DNA from 3 places in the Streptomyces sp. NPDC042102 genome. Region 3 is predicted to be linked to each of the others. Evidence: riboswitches for the same ligand, from Rfam matches in the RefSeq annotation. Region 3 holds a riboswitch; each other region holds the start of a gene.
The links. A riboswitch is a leader RNA that binds a small molecule or an ion and turns the genes downstream of it on or off. The one in region 3 is predicted to bind cyclic di-AMP.
Positions count from the first base shown of each region.

Region 1: another riboswitch for cyclic di-AMP. It lies ahead of ACZ6KO_RS25300 (transglycosylase family protein); the one in region 3 lies ahead of ACZ6KO_RS03180 (M23 family metallopeptidase).
Region 2: another riboswitch for cyclic di-AMP. It lies ahead of ACZ6KO_RS00490 (M23 family metallopeptidase); the one in region 3 lies ahead of ACZ6KO_RS03180 (M23 family metallopeptidase).

Region 1 is NZ_JBVJDL010000006.1:236,765-241,830, forward strand. Features, by position in the region: gene ACZ6KO_RS25290 (cytochrome P450 family protein) at 1-1,268, shown strand, start outside; gene ACZ6KO_RS25295 (LysM peptidoglycan-binding domain-containing protein) at 1,402-2,472, shown strand; cyclic di-AMP (ydaO/yuaA leader) riboswitch at 2,748-2,920, shown strand; gene ACZ6KO_RS25300 (transglycosylase family protein) at 2,924-3,649, shown strand; gene eno (phosphopyruvate hydratase) at 3,935-5,066, shown strand, end outside.
Region 2 is NZ_JBVJDL010000001.1:123,429-128,494, forward strand. Features, by position in the region: gene ACZ6KO_RS00480 (M16 family metallopeptidase) at 1-140, shown strand, start outside; gene ACZ6KO_RS00485 (M16 family metallopeptidase) at 161-1,543, shown strand; cyclic di-AMP (ydaO/yuaA leader) riboswitch at 1,763-1,921, shown strand; gene ACZ6KO_RS00490 (M23 family metallopeptidase) at 1,935-2,738, shown strand; gene ACZ6KO_RS00495 (GntR family transcriptional regulator) at 2,974-3,639, shown strand; gene ACZ6KO_RS00500 (HPr family phosphocarrier protein) at 3,852-4,133, opposite strand; gene ACZ6KO_RS00505 (bifunctional acetate--CoA ligase family protein/GNAT family N-acetyltransferase) at 4,319-5,066, shown strand, end outside.
Region 3 is NZ_JBVJDL010000001.1:766,105-771,170, forward strand. Features, by position in the region: gene ACZ6KO_RS03170 (aspartate aminotransferase family protein) at 1-1,258, shown strand, start outside; gene ACZ6KO_RS03175 (tyrosine-protein phosphatase) at 1,331-2,137, opposite strand; cyclic di-AMP (ydaO/yuaA leader) riboswitch at 2,450-2,615, shown strand; gene ACZ6KO_RS03180 (M23 family metallopeptidase) at 2,618-3,619, shown strand; gene ACZ6KO_RS03185 (SGNH/GDSL hydrolase family protein) at 3,814-4,611, shown strand; gene ACZ6KO_RS03190 (MBL fold metallo-hydrolase) at 4,762-5,066, shown strand, end outside.

The DNA of each region.
Region 1 (5,066 bases), on a different contig from region 3:
CCGCCGCCGAGCCCACCGCCGCGCCCGCTCCCGCCGTTCCCGCCGCTCCCACCCTCTTCGACTGGGAGTTCGCCACCGATCCGTACCCGGCCTACGCCTGGCTGCGCGAGCACGCCCCGGTGCACCGCACCAAGCTGCCCAGCGGGGTCGAGGCCTGGCTGGTGACCCGGTACGCCGATGCCCGCCAGGCGCTGGCCGACCAGCGGCTGAGCAAGAATCCGGCGCACCACGCGGAGCCGGCGCACGCCAAGGGCAAGACGGGCATTCCGGGCGAGCGCAAGGCCGAGCTGATGACCCATCTGCTCAACATCGACCCGCCGGACCACACCCGGCTGCGGCGGCTGGTCTCGAAGGCGTTCACCCCGCGCCGGGTCGCCGAATTCACCCCGCGGGTGCAGGAACTGACGGACCATCTCATCGACGGTTTCGCGAGCCGGGGTGAAGCGGATCTCATCCACGAGTTCGCCTTCCCGCTCCCCATCTACGCCATCTGCGAGATGCTCGGCGTACCGCGCGAGGACCAGGACGACTTCCGCGACTGGGCCGGGATGATGATCCGGCACGGCGGCGGTCCGCGCGGCGGCGTCGCCCGGTCCGTGAAGCAGATGCGGACCTACCTGGTCGACCTCATCCATCGCAAAAGGGATGATCCGGGCGATGACCTGATTTCCGGTCTGATCCGGGCGAGCGACCACGGTGAGCACCTGACGGAGAACGAGGCCGCCGCCATGGCCTTCATCCTCCTCTTCGCCGGCTTCGAGACGACCGTCAACCTCATCGGCAACGGCGTCCACTCCCTCTTCATGAACCCCGGCGAGCGCGCCCGCCTCGAGGCCTCCCTCGCCGCCGGGGAGAGCGAGCTGCTCGCCACCGGGGTCGAGGAGCTGCTGCGCTACGACGGCCCGGTGGAGCTGGCCACCTGGCGGTTCGCCACCCGCCCGCTGACCCTCGGCGGCCAGGACATCGCGGCCGGCGACCCGGTCCTGGTCGTGCTCGCGGCCGCCGACCGGGACCCGGAACGCTTCGCCGCGCCCGACACCCTGGACCTCGCGCGCACCGACAACCAGCACCTCGGATACGGCCACGGCATCCACTACTGCCTGGGCGCGCCGCTGGCCCGGCTGGAGGGGCAGACGGCGCTGGCGACTTTGCTGACGCGTCTGCCGGATCTCGAGCTCGCCGTGGACCCTTCGGAGCTGCGCTGGCGCGGCGGGCTCATCATGCGTGGCCTGCGCACCCTTCCGGTCCGCTTCACTCCCCGCAATTAACTGACCTGGCGTCACCAATGTGACCTTCGCGTTATCTGCGCTGCATCGACTTGTGACAAGCGTTCGAGGAGCGCTAGGTTCCACGTCACCCCTCACCGGGTGTGTTTTGCCGTCACGCGAAAGGTCCACCCTCATGCGTTCCGGGAACGGCCGTCATCGGCGCCCCCGTCAGGCTCCCGCCATCGTCGTCACCGCCGGGGTCACGGGCTCCGCGCTCGCCCTGCCGCTGCTGGCGGCCACCAGCGCGACCGCTGCGGAGACCACCACGTGGGACAAGGTCGCCGAGTGCGAGAGCGGCGGCACGTGGAGCGCCAACTTCGGCAGCGAAGCGTACGGCGGCCTGCAGTTCACGCTGGAGCAGTGGAAGAACGCGGGCGGGCTGGCCTACGCCGAGCGCCCCGACCTCGCCAGCCGCTCCCAGCAGATAGCCATCGCCGAGCGGGTGCTGGCCTCCCAGGGCCCCCAGGCGTGGCCGGTGTGCGCGCAGAAGGCGGGCCTGGTCCAGCACGGCCCGGCCGCCGATGTGGACCCCGGCGAGCCCGGCGCCGCCCGCTCGGTCGACCCGACCCCGCTGCGCCCCTCCGAGGGATCCGGCGACGTCCCGCGGATCCCCGGCCACTCGGCCGGCCCCTCGGTCCCGGCGACCACCCCGCCGGTCAACGAGCCGCTGCTGCCCACGGCGCCCGGAATGCCCGGACTGCCCGTCATGCCCGCCCCGGACGTGACCTCGTCGCCCTCGGAGCTGCCTCCGGTGACGCCGCCCGCCACCCCGGGCACCCCCGGGACTCCGGGAACCCCTGGGACTCCGGGCACCCCCGGGACTCCCGGCACCCCCGGCGTCTCCACCGACCCGGCCGCCCCGACGGTCCCGGCCGTCCCCACCGCCCCGGCCACCCCGGGCACCCCGGTCGACCCCACCGCCCCGGCGAGCGGCACGACCGCGCCGGGCAACGCGCCGACGCCGGACTCCGCCGGGGGCACCGGACGCCACCGCGGCGCCCCGGCCGCCGAGAGTCCGGCCGCCCCCGGACCCGCGCCGGAACCGACGTACACGGTGAAGCCGGGTGACAACCTGGCGGACATCGCGGACGCCAACGGCCTCAAGGGCGGCTGGAACGCCCTTTACAAGGCCAACGAGCAGGTCATCGGCAAGGACGCGGACCTGATCAAGCCCGGACAGAATCTGGATGTAACCCCGAAATAGGGGCACTTCGGGCGGGTGGAAACGCCCCAATGTCCGTTTCGTGTAAGTGAGACATGCGTCTCTTCCGGTCAACTGGCGTGTCTCGTTTGTGGAATGCCGCAAACCCGCCCCTCACCTGCGCAAACATCCTTTTCAGGAGTGCAAGTAGGGGCGGTTTCCGGCGAATACGCTCGTTGAACATCGGGCGGAGACCTGTCTACCTTCTGAATCGCTCGCCACCGCGGGCCCCTTCGACCGCATCGCCGAATCCTGCCGGCGGACGGAGGGAACAGTCGTCGCGTCAAGCGCCGAAGGCAGGAGCGGGGGACCCAAGGTAGGTGCCGGGACCGGCCATTGAGAGATGGTCACGGGAACGGCTAGGGGTTAAGCCGCGCGCTAGGTCGCGCGGCCGGGCAACTCACTCGCCCGAACCCGACAGCTCACCTCGCAGGCGTCGGTGAGGAGAAGTTCCATGCTGCTTTCCGGCAAGGGCAAGCACCGCCGCGCCTCCAAGGCGACCCGCATCGTCACGCTCGCCGGTGTCACCGGTGCCGCGATCGCCGCCCCGCTGATGGCCGCGGGCACCGCGAACGCCGCCACCGCCTCGCAGTGGGACGCCGTCGCCGCGTGCGAGTCCGGCGGCAACTGGTCCATCAACACCGGCAACGGCTACTACGGCGGCCTGCAGTTCTCCGCCTCCACCTGGGCCGGCTTCGGCGGCAAGGCGTACGCCCCGCAGGCCAACCAGGCCACCAAGGCGCAGCAGATAGCCATCGCCGAGAAGGTCCTCAAGGGCCAGGGCAAGGGCGCCTGGCCGCACTGCGGCAAGGGCCTGACCAGCGCGGCCTACAACGGCGGCGGCACCCAGACGCCGACCACCAAGCCGAAGACCGAGACCAAGAAGACCGAGACCAAGAAGACGGAGACGAAGGCCGCGGCGCCGAAGAAGGAGACCCCGCGCTCCGAGGCCCCGGTCACCCGCTCCGAGCGCGCGGCCACCCCGGCGCCGGCCTCCAAGCCCGCCCCGGCCCCGCTGACCGGCAACGGCTCCTACGAGGTCAAGGCCGGCGACACCCTCAGCACCATCGCCGAGGCCCACGGCGTCAAGGGCGGCTGGCAGCAGCTGTTCGAGCTGAACAAGGACATCGTCAAGGACGCGGACCTGATCTTCCCCGGCCAGAAGCTGAAGATCGGCTGAACCACGGTGCAACACTCGCGGTCCTGACCGCGAAACGTTCGCCACACGCGTATCTCCCCGCCGCCCGGCGCGTCTCCCCTCACGCGCCGGGCGGCGGCGTGTTTCCGGACGGAACGCCTGTTGATCATGGGTCTTATGTGGCGGAACACGGGTATTCGGACCCTTTTTCGTCCCAGGGGGCGGGCGGTCGGCGGGCCGACTGCCCGGATCCGGTTAGGCTCTAGTGCGGCAGGGCCGTCCCACGGCCCCCGCCCCCGCACACCCAGCGTCACATCCCAGAAGGAGATGCTCGTGCCGTCCATCGACGTCGTCGTAGCCCGGGAAATCCTGGACTCCCGAGGCAACCCCACGGTCGAGGTCGAGGTGGGCCTCGACGACGGCAGCACCGGCCGTGCTGCCGTTCCGTCCGGCGCCTCCACCGGTGCCTTCGAGGCCATTGAGCTCCGCGACGGCGACCCGAACCGCTACATGGGCAAGGGCGTCGAGAAGGCCGTCCTCGCGGTCATCGAGCAGATCGGCCCCGAGCTCGTCGGCTACGACGCCACCGAGCAGCGCCTGATCGACCAGGCCATGTTCGACCTGGACGCCACCGACAACAAGGGCTCCCTCGGCGCCAACGCCATCCTCGGCGTCTCCCTCGCCGTCGCGCACGCCGCGTCCGAGGCCTCGGACCTCCCGCTCTTCCGCTACCTCGGCGGCCCGAACGCGCACCTGCTGCCCGTTCCGATGATGAACATCCTCAACGGTGGGTCGCACGCCGACTCCAACGTGGACATCCAGGAGTTCATGATCGCGCCGATCGGCGCCGAGTCCTTCTCCGAAGCCCTGCGTTGGGGCGCCGAGGTCTACCACACCCTCAAGAAGGTCCTGCACACCAAGGGCCTGTCCACCGGCCTGGGCGACGAGGGCGGCTTCGCCCCGAACCTGGAGTCCAACCGCGCTGCGCTCGACCTCATCGTCGAGGCCATCAAGCAGGCCGGCTACACCCCGGGCAAGGACATCGCGCTCGCGCTCGACGTCGCCGCGTCCGAGTTCTACAAGGACGGCAAGTACGAGTTCGAGGGCCAGTCCCGCTCGGCCGCCGAGATGACCGAGTACTACGCGGAGCTCGTTGCCGCGTACCCGCTGGTCTCCATCGAGGACCCGCTGTTCGAGGACGACTGGGCCGGCTGGAAGACCATCACCGACAAGCTGGGCTCCAAGGTCCAGATCGTCGGCGACGACCTCTTCGTCACCAACCCCGAGCGTCTGGCCCGCGGCATCGAGGAGGGCTCCGCCAACGCCCTGCTCGTGAAGGTGAACCAGATCGGTTCGCTGACCGAGACCCTCGACGCCGTCGAGATGGCCCAGCGCAACGGCTTCAAGTGCATGATGTCGCACCGCTCCGGTGAGACCGAGGACGTCACCATCGCCGACC
Region 2 (5,066 bases), 640 kb from region 3:
CCGAGGAGGTGCAGGCCGTGGCCGCCGCCCGGCTGCGCCCCGACAACCGCGCGGTGCTGGTGTACGAGCCGCTGGCGGCCGAAGACGCCGAGGACGCCGCGGCCGACGAGAACGACGAGAACGAGGGGGCGCAGCAGTGACCGCCGAGCCCGCAGTGACGATGACCTTCCACCCGCAGCCCGCCGCAGGCGAGGCCAGGCCGTGGGCCTTCCCCGCGCCCGAGCGCGGCGCGCTGGACAACGGCCTGACCGTGCTGCGCTGCCACCGGCCCGGCCAGCAGGTGGTGGCCGTCGAGATCATGCTCGACGCCCCGCTGGACGCCGAGCCCGAGGGCCTGGACGGCGTGGCCACGATCATGGCCCGCGCGCTGTCCGAGGGCACCGACAAGCACTCCGCCGAGGAGTTCGCCGCAGAGCTGGAGCGCTGCGGCGCCACCCTCGACGCGCACGCCGACCACCCGGGCGTCCGGGTCTCCCTGGAGGTCCCGGCCTCCCGGCTGCCCAAGGCGCTCGGCCTGCTCGCCGAGGCGCTGCGCGCGCCCGCCTTCGCCGACAGCGAGGTGGACCGCCTGGTGCGCAACCGCCTCGACGAGATCCCGCACGAGCTGGCCAACCCGCAGCGCCGCGCCGCCAAGCAGCTCTCCAAGGAGCTCTTCCCGGCCTCCCTGCGGATGTCCCGTCCGCGCCAGGGCACCGAGGAGACGGTCGCCCGGATCGACGCCGCGGCCGTCCGCGCCTTCTACGAGGCCCACGTCCGCCCCGCCACGGCCACCGCCGTCATCGTCGGCGACTACGCCGGCACCGACCTGGACGCCGTCCTCGCGGACACCCTGGGCGGCTGGACCGGCGGCACCGCCGCCGCCCGCCCGGTCCCGCAGATCTCCGCCGACGACACCGGCCGCGTGGTCATCGTGGACCGCCCCGGCGCGGTCCAGACGCAGCTGCTGATCGGCCGGATCGGGCCGGACCGGCACGACCGCGTCTGGGCGGCCCAGCTGCTCGGCACGTACTGCCTGGGCGGCACGCTCACCTCCCGCCTGGACAAGGTGCTGCGCGAGGAGAAGGGCTACACCTACGGCGTGCGCTCCTTCGGCCAGGTGCTGCGCTCCACCGCGCCGTCCTCGCCCGGCGGCGCCACGGGCGCGTCCATGCTGGCCATCAGCGGCTCCGTGGACACCCCCAACACCGGCCCGGCGCTGGACGACCTGTGGAAGGTGCTGCGCACCCTCGCGGAGGGCGGCCTGACCGACGCCGAGCGGGACGTGGCGGTGCAGAACCTGGTGGGCGTGGCCCCGCTGAAGTTCGAGACGGCCGCCTCGGTCGCCGCCACCCTCGCCGACCAGGTCGAGCAGCAGCTCCCCGACGACTACCAGGCGCAGTTGTACGCCCGGCTGGCCGAGACCGGCACCGTGGAGGCGACCTCCGCGGTGGTCAGCGCCTTCCCGGCGGACCGGCTGGTGACGGTCCTGGTGGGGGACGCCTCGCAGATCGAGGAGCCGGTGCGCGCGCTCGGCATCGGTGAGGTCACCGTCGTCTCCAACTGACGCGGTGTCCGACGCGGCGGCTGACGCCGTATCACCAAGGGGCCCCGGCGGGTTGTCCGCCGGGGCCCCTTGTGCGCTCAATGTCCGGTTGGTGGTGAGGTTGCTCGTATGTGATGTGGCGTACGCAACAAAAGCGCTCGTCTGTTTGGCGATCGGCTGATGATCCGCCTAGCGTCGGGCGTGCTGTCCGTCAGTTGTGTCCGCCGCACCCGCGGCACCGGGCAGCGATCGCCGAGTCCCCGTCAGGCGCGAGCCTGGGGAGCCGGGGACCCACATCAGTCCCTGGGGTGAATCGGACCGCCTCGTCAGAGGGGGCCCGTAGGAGACCTTCCTGCTCCGAACCCGTCAGCTAACCCGGTAGGCGAGAAGGAAGGAAAGGACCAGCCTTTTCATGGCGTTTGGCAGCAGCACCAGCCGTGCCACCGGTAAGCACCGTGGTGGTAGCCGTCTGAGCCGCAAGACCGCAGGCATCGCCGGGATCGCCGCCCTCGCCACGACGGGCGTCGTCGGCACGCTGGCCGCCCCGGCCTTCGCCGCGGACAACAACTCCTCCGCCCCGCAGGACACCGGCCTGAACAACGTGGTCGTCGCGGACGAGCTCGCGGGCGACCTCGAGACCCAGGCCGCCTCCCAGCAGCACGCCGCCGAGGTCGCCGCCGCCAAGGCGCAGGCCGAGGCCGACGCGAAGCAGAAGGCCGCCGAGGCCAAGCGCCTGGCCGAGGCCAAGGCGAAGGCCGAGCGCGAGGCCAAGGAGCGCGCGGCCCGCGAGGAGGAGCGCAAGCGCCTCAACACCTTCGTCTCGCCGCTGGACGACTCCTACGTCAGCACCAGCTACGGGGCCGGCGGCGGCATGTGGTCCTCCGGCAGCCACACCGGCATCGACTTCCACGCGGCCTCCGGCACCTCCGTCCGCGCGGTCGGCGCCGGCGTCATCGTCGAGGCCGGCTACGGCGGCGCGTACGGCAACAACGTCGTCATCAAGCACAACGACGGCACCTACACCCAGTACGCCCACCTGTCCTCGCTGAGCGTCTCGGCCGGCCAGCAGGTCACCCCGGGCCAGCAGATCGGCCTGTCCGGCTCCACCGGCAACTCCAGTGGCCCGCACCTGCACTTCGAGGCCCGCACCGGCTCCGGCTACGGCTCGGACATCGACCCGGTCGCCTACCTGCGCTCGCACGGCGTCCGCGTCTGATCCTGCGGCCGCGCGGCGGCCCACCGCTTCCTCGTAGACCCCGGCTCCCCGAGCCGGGGTCTTCGCGTTGCGTGCGCCGCGCGCGCCGCGCCACCCCCGTCGCGCAAGCCGGCCCGCCGCCACCCTTTCCGATTTCCGTCGCTTATTGCGCCGTATTTTCCTTCCGCGCTCGGAAACTGCGGCGCATTGTCATAGAGTCGCAGTCATGACGTTGGCTCAGGGCGGAGGTCCGGCATTGCGTATTCCCGCGCACGCGGTCTGCACCGCAATCCGTGACGACATCGTCTCCGGTGTATTCGAGCCCGGCGGCAGACTCACCGAGGACCTGCTCGCCCGCCGGTACGGCGTCTCCCGCGTCCCGGTCCGCGAGGCGCTGCGCACCCTGCAGTCCGAGGGCTTCGTCACCACCCGGCGGCACGCCGGCGCCTGTGTCGCGGAGCCGACCGAGCAGGAGGCGGCGGACTTCCTGGAGGTCCGGATGCTGCTGGAGCCGCTGGCGGCCTCCCGCGCCGCCCGGCGGCGCACCGAGGCCCACCTCAAGGTGCTGCGCGGGCTGGTCCGGCTCGGCCAGGAGCGGGCCAGGCGCGGCCAGGGGGAGGATCTGCGGTCCCTGGGCGGCTGGTTCCACGAGACGCTCGTCCAGGCCTCCGGCAGCCCCGGGCTCATCGCCCTGCTCACCCAGCTGCGCCACAAGGTCGCCTGGATGTACGCCGTGGAGCCGCCCGCGCGGCCCGCGGAGTCCTGGGCGGAGCACGGTGCGATCGTGGACGCGGTGGCCCGTGGCGACGCCGAGCGGGCGCGGGCGCTGACCGCCCTGCACGCGGACCGGGCGGCCGCGGCCCACCGGCTGCGTGTGAGGACTCCGCAACATCCCGTCAACACGGCGAGCGGCCGCCTTTAACAAAGGCCGTATACAAAGGACGGATATCGCGGGTGCCGCGGCCGGGATCGATATACGCCGCTACGCCCGCGCGAATTCCAGGAATTCCTGCCGCGCCCGGAGAAAGCCGGGAGAAGCCGGCCGGGCCGGGAAAGCGAAACGGCGGAGCCGCGGCACCGGTATTCCGGGCGCCGCGGCTCCGCCGCACGCGTACACGGGCCGAACCCGAAGGGTCAGACGGTCTCGGGGAGCTCCTCGAGGCCCTCGGCGACCAGCTTCGCGAGGCGGTCGAGCGCGATCTCCGCGCCCTCGGCGTCCGAAGCCAGGACGATCTCCTCGCCGCCCTGGGCGCCCAGGCCCAGCACCGCGAGCATGGAACCGGCGTTGACCGGGTTGCCCTCCGCCTTCGCGATGGTCACCGGGACGCCGGAAGCCGTGGCCGCACGGACGAAGATCGAGGCGGGACGAGCGTGCAGGCCCTCGGCCCAGCCGACGTTGACGCGGCGCTCTGCCATGGTGATGCCCTTCAGGTTTCAGCGGTTGTCTAGACCAGTCTCTCACGGCGCCCGGAATGCTCCGACCGGCCTTCGGCCCGGACGTCCCGCCGTTCGGCCTTCCCCAGCTTGCACCCGTTTGTTCCTCTTTGTCGTACGCGCCGCGCGGGAGCAGATCCGGCCCGTCCGGCCTTAGGGTGTGCCCCATGACCACCGCGTCGGACCCCTCGTACCCGGCCCACTGGGAAGCGGACGTCGTGCTGCGCGACGGCGGCACCGCCCGTATCCGCCCCATCACGCCCGAGGACGCGGGCCGCCTGGTCAGCTTCTACGAGCAGGTCTCCGACGAGTCCAAGTACTACCGGTTCTTCGCCCCCCACCCCCGGCTGTCCGACCGCGACGTACACCGCTTCACGCACCACGACTACGTCGACCGCGTCGGCCTCGCCGCCACCGTCGGCGGCGAGTTCATCGCCACCGTCCGCTACGACCGGATCGGCGCCGACGGCCGCCCCGCCACCGCCCCAGCCGACGAGGCCGAGGTCGCCTTCCTCGTCCAGGACGCCCACCAGGGCCGCGGCGTCGCCTCCGCCCTCCTCGAACACATCGGCGCGGTCGCCCGCGAGCGCGGCATCCGCCGCTTCGCCGCCGAGGTGCTCCCCGCCAACACCAAGATGATCAAAGTCTTCAAGGACGTCGGCTACGAGCAGCGGCGCAGCTTCGAGGACGGCGCGGTCCACCTCACCCTCGACCTCGAACCCACCGCGCAGTCCCTCGCCGTCCAGCGCGCCCGCGAGCAGCGCGCCGAGGCCCGCTCCGTGCAGCGGCTGCTGGCCCCCCGCTCGGTCGCGGTCGTCGGGGTCAGCCGCACCGGGTCCGGGGTCGGCGCCGCGGCCCTGCGCAACCTGCGCGACTGCGGCTTCCGCGGCGACCTCTACGCCCTCAACGCCGCCC
Region 3 (5,066 bases):
CGAGCGGGCCGAGGGCGCCCACTTCTACGACGCCGAGGGCCACGACTACCTCGACATGCTCGCCGGGTTCGGCGTGATGGGCCTGGGCCGGCACCACCCCGTCGTGCGCAAGGCCCTCCACGACGTCCTGGACGCCCAGCTCGCCGACCTCACCCGCTTCGACTGCCAGCCCCTGCCCGGGCTGCTGGCCGAGCGGCTGCTGTCGTACAGCCCGCACCTGGACCGGGTCTTCTTCGGCAACAGCGGCACCGAGGCCGTCGAGACCGCCCTGAAGTTCGCCCGCTGCGCCACCGGTCGCCCCAGGGTCCTCTACTGCGACCACGCCTTCCACGGGCTGACCACCGGCGCCCTCTCCGTCAACGGCGAGGGCGGCTTCCGCGACGGCTTCGCCCCGCTGCTGCCCGACACCCGGATCGCGCTCGGCGATCTGGCGGCGCTGGAGCGCGAGCTGCGGCGCGGCGACGTGGCGGCCTTCGTGGTCGAGCCCGTCCAGGGCAAGGGCGTGCACGCGGCCCCGCCCGGCTTCCTGCGCGCGGCGCAGGACCTGCTGCACCGGCACAAGGCCCTGCTCATCGCCGACGAGGTGCAGACCGGACTGGGGCGTACCGGCGATTTCTACGCCTACCAGAACGAACCGGGCGTGGAGCCGGATCTGGTGTGCGTGGCCAAGGCGCTCTCCGGCGGCTACGTCCCCGTGGGCGCCACCCTGGGCAAGGACTGGATCTTCAAGAAGGTCTACTCGTCCATGGACCGGGTGCTGGTCCACTCGGCGAGTTTCGGCTCCAACGCACAGGCGATGGCGGCCGGACTCGCGGTGCTGTCGGTGATGGAGAACGAGTCGCTCGTCGCCCGCGCCCGGGAGGTGGGCGACTCCTTGCGCGGGCGGCTCGCGGCGCTCGTGCCCGAGTACGAGCTGCTGCACGAGGTGCGCGGGCGCGGCCTGATGATCGGCATCGAGTTCGGCCGGCCCTCCTCGCTGGGCCTGCGCAGCCGCTGGACGATGCTCCAGGCGGCCCGCAAGGGGCTGTTCGCGCAGATGGTCGTGGTGCCGCTGCTGCAGAAGCACCGGATCCTGACCCAGGTCTCCGGAGATCATCTGGAGGTCATCAAGCTGATCCCGCCGCTCGTCGTGGACGAGGCCGACGTGGACCGCTTCGTGACCGCCTTCCGGGCGGTCATGGACGACGCGCACGGCGGGGGCTCGCTGATGTGGGACTTCGGCCGGACGCTGGTGAAGCAGGCCGCCGCACAGCGCTGACTGACGCACAGCGGTGACGGCGCTGCCTCCCGCGCGGGTCGTGAGCGCTGCCTCCCGCGCGGGCCGTGAGCGTCAGACGAGGAGCTTCTCGCGCAGCCGGGCGAGGGTCTCGGGGGCGAGCCCGAGGCCCTCGCCCAGGTAGGCCGGCACGCCGCCCCAGGTCTCCTCGATGGCGTCGAAGGCCTCGGTCAGGTACTCGGCGCGGGCGTCGAAGAGCGGGGCCAGCAGCTCCATCACCTCGGGCGAGCGCGCCTCGGGCGCCTCGCTGCCACGGCGTACCCGGTAGCGGCGGTGCGGGGCGTTCGACTCCAGGTAGTCCGCCACGATCGCGTCGCGCTCGACGCCCACCGCGAGGAGGGTGACGGCGACCGAGAGCCCGGCCCGGTCCTTGCCGGCCGCGCAGTGCATGAGGGCGGGCACGCTGTCCTCGGCGAGGGCGTGCAGGACGCGGCTGTGCTCGGCGGTGCGCCGGGTGATGATCTCGCGGTACGACCGCGTCATCCGGTCGGCCGCCCGGCCCTCGCCGAGCAGATCGCGCAGCTGGCCGAGGTCGCCGTCGCGCACCATCTTCCAGAACTCCTTGCCGTCCGCCGGGTCGGAGAGGGGAATGTTCACATTCCGTACACCCGGAAGTTCCACGTCGGGCCCCTCGAGGGCGTGGTCGGCCGCGTTGCGGAAATCGAAGACGGTGTGGAGGCCGAGCGACGCGAGGAATTCTGCGTCGGTTTCGGTGGCATGGGCGAGATGTCCGCTTCGGAACAATCGCCCCGTACCGACCTGCCCCCCGTCGGTGGTCGGCAGCCCGCCCACGTCGCGGAAGTTGCGTATGCCGGTCAGTTCCGGCTCCGTGGGCCGGGTCCGAGGTATCTGCTGGGTCACGAGCGTCCCCTCCGTATCGTCGCGGTTGTCCGAATTGCACTGCTTGGCCCCAACGTGCCCGGGAGAGAAGGGAGATCGCCTCCCACCCCCGTGAGCAGGATCATACGGTGACCGTGAGTGCCTGATCGCGGAGGCCGAATTCCCTGCGGCGGCTGGCCGTTGAAGCGGCGGAATGGACGGAGGGTGACCGGAATTCCGTCGAACTCTCATCAACGGGAATCCGTGGGGGAATTCGTGGCTTGTTTCGCGCGGCATGGCTGGATTACGTTCACGACCGATCCGGATGGACCGCCGAATCCTGCCACCATCCGGACACCGCACCCGACTATTCATGTGCTGGCAGGAGCGGGGGAACCAGGTAGGCCCGCCGAATCGGATCTTGATATCCGAATGGCTCGGGGTGAAGCCGTAGCGATACGGCCGGACAGCTCCAGTCCGAACCCGACAGCTCACCTCGCAGGCGCCGGAGAGGAAAACGCCATGCCCGGAAAAGGCAAGCACCGACGCCCGAAGTCCCGCTCCCTGACCCGCGGTTTCGTCGCCGCCGGTACGGGCGGTGCGGCCCTCGCGCTGCCGCTGATGGGCGCCACCGGCGCGAACGCGGCCGGGGCTCCCGCCGCCGCCCCGCAGGCCCCGGTCACGGCCCAGCTCCCGGCGCAGGTGCCGGCCGCCCTCCAGGCCGCCCCCGCGCACGCGGCGCCCCGGCTGGCCCCCAGCACCTACACCGTCGTCCAGGGCGACTGCCTCTCGCGCATCGCCGAGAACCGCGGCCTCTCCGGCGGCTGGGAGCGGCTCTACGCCGACAACCGCGACGCCGTCGGCACCGACCCGTCGCTGATCCACCCGGGCCTGGAGCTCACCCTCGGGGGCCGGGGTGCGGCCCCCGTCGAGTCGGCTCCGGTCGAGTCGGCCCCCGTCGAGTCGGCTCCGGAGTCGGCCCCGGTCGAGTCGGCGCCCGTCGAGTCCGCCCCGGAGTCGGCACCGGCCGCGCCCGCCCCGGTCGCGCCCGCCCCCGAGCGGGGTTCCGCCGACCGGACCCCGGCCCAGGGCTCCGGCACCGCCGCCGCCCCGGGCAAGGCCGGCTTCGTCGCCCCGGTCGGCGGCGGCGTCTCCACCGCCTACCGGGCCTCCGGGGCCATGTGGTCCAGCGGCTACCACACCGGTGTCGACTTCATCGCGCGCTCCGGCACCTCCGTCAAGGCGGTCAGCGCGGGCACCGTCGTGTCCGCCGGCTGGGGCGGCTCGTACGGCAACGAGGTCGTCGTCAAGCACGCCGACGGCCACTACTCGCAGTACGCCCACCTGTCGCAGCTGTCGGTCTCGGTCGGCCAGAGCGTCACCGCCGGCCAGCAGCTCGGCCTGTCCGGTTCGACCGGCAACTCCACCGGCCCGCACCTGCACTTCGAGATCCGCACCGGCCCGAGCTACGGCTCGGACGTCGACCCGCTCGCCTACCTCCGCTCCCACGGCGTGAGCATCTGACGGCAGCGGCGGCCGCCCTCCGGGGGCGGCTCCGGGAAACGTGTGAGGCCAGGGCCCGAGGGGGGTCCTGGCCTCACGCCTTGTTATTCCTCCCTGACCGGGTGGTATAGATCACGGTCCGTCAACCCCTTCCTACGGTGGCGTAGGTCACGTCTTGAGGTGAAGGATGTGGTCCCGTGGCAGCGACGACAACGATGAACAACTCGACACGACGGACCATCGGCAGCATCGACACCATCGGCTCGTACGCGGCGATCGGGGACAGCTTCACCGAGGGTGTGGGGGACCCGGGACCCGGGGGAATCTACGTCGGCTGGGCCGACCGGCTCGCCGTACTGCTGGCCGACCGGCGCGACGAGCACGACTTCCGGTACGCGAACCTCGCCGTACGCGGACGCCTGCTCGACCAGATCGTGGCCGAGCAGGTGTCGCGGGCCAAGGAGCTCGCGCCGGACCTCGTCACCTTCTGCGCCGGCGGGAACGACATCATCCGGCCCGGCAGCGACCCCGACGACGTGGCGGAGCGGTTCGAGGCGGCCGTGGCCGACCTCACCGGAGCCGTCGGCCAGGTCATGATCACCACCGGTTTCGACACCCGCGGGGTGCCGGTCCTCAAGCACCTGCGGGGCAAGGTCGCGACGTACTCCGCGCACGTGCGGGCCATCGCCGACCGCTACGACTGCCCGGTGCTCGACCTCTGGTCGCTGAAGTCCGTACAGGACCGGCGGGCCTGGGACGACGACCGGCTGCACCTCTCCCCGGAGGGGCACACCCGGGTGGCGCTGCGCGCGGCCCAGGTGCTCGGGATCGAGGTACCGGCCGACCCGGACCAGCCGTGGCCGCCGCAGCAGCCGCGCGGATCCGCCGAGGTCACCCGCGACAACATCCAGTGGGCGCGCGAGTACCTGGTGCCGTGGATCGGGCGGCGGCTGCGCGGGGAGTCCTCCGGGGACCACGTGGAGGCCAAGCGGCCGGACCTGCTGCCGCTGTAGCGCCGGGCGCGGGGCGGGGCGCCGCCCGGTCCGGGACCGGGCCCCGGCCCGGAACCGGAATCCTTCCGGGCCGGTGTGCGTTGGGAACGTCGAAGAGAGCAGGATCCCCCCTGTCCCATTCCTTGTCCCATTCCCCTCCCAGGAGGCGCCTTGACCGGCTCCCGTCCCTTGCGTCCTCGGCTGCGCGACCTGCGGCCCGAAGCCTTCGGCGCGGACCCGTCCGGCGCGCGCATGGAGCGGATCCGCCGCTCGCCGAACTTCGCCGACGGCGTCTTCCAGAACCCGGTCGGGGCCCGGACCAGGCCCTCCGGCTCCATGCGGGAGTTCGCCAAGATCTACTTCCACAAGGAGCAGCGGCAGCGCCGCGGCCCCGCCGCGTCCGTTCCGGTGCACCCGACGACGCTGGCCGACCTGGCGAAGCCGCCGGTCACAGGGCTGCGGCTGACGTGGATGGG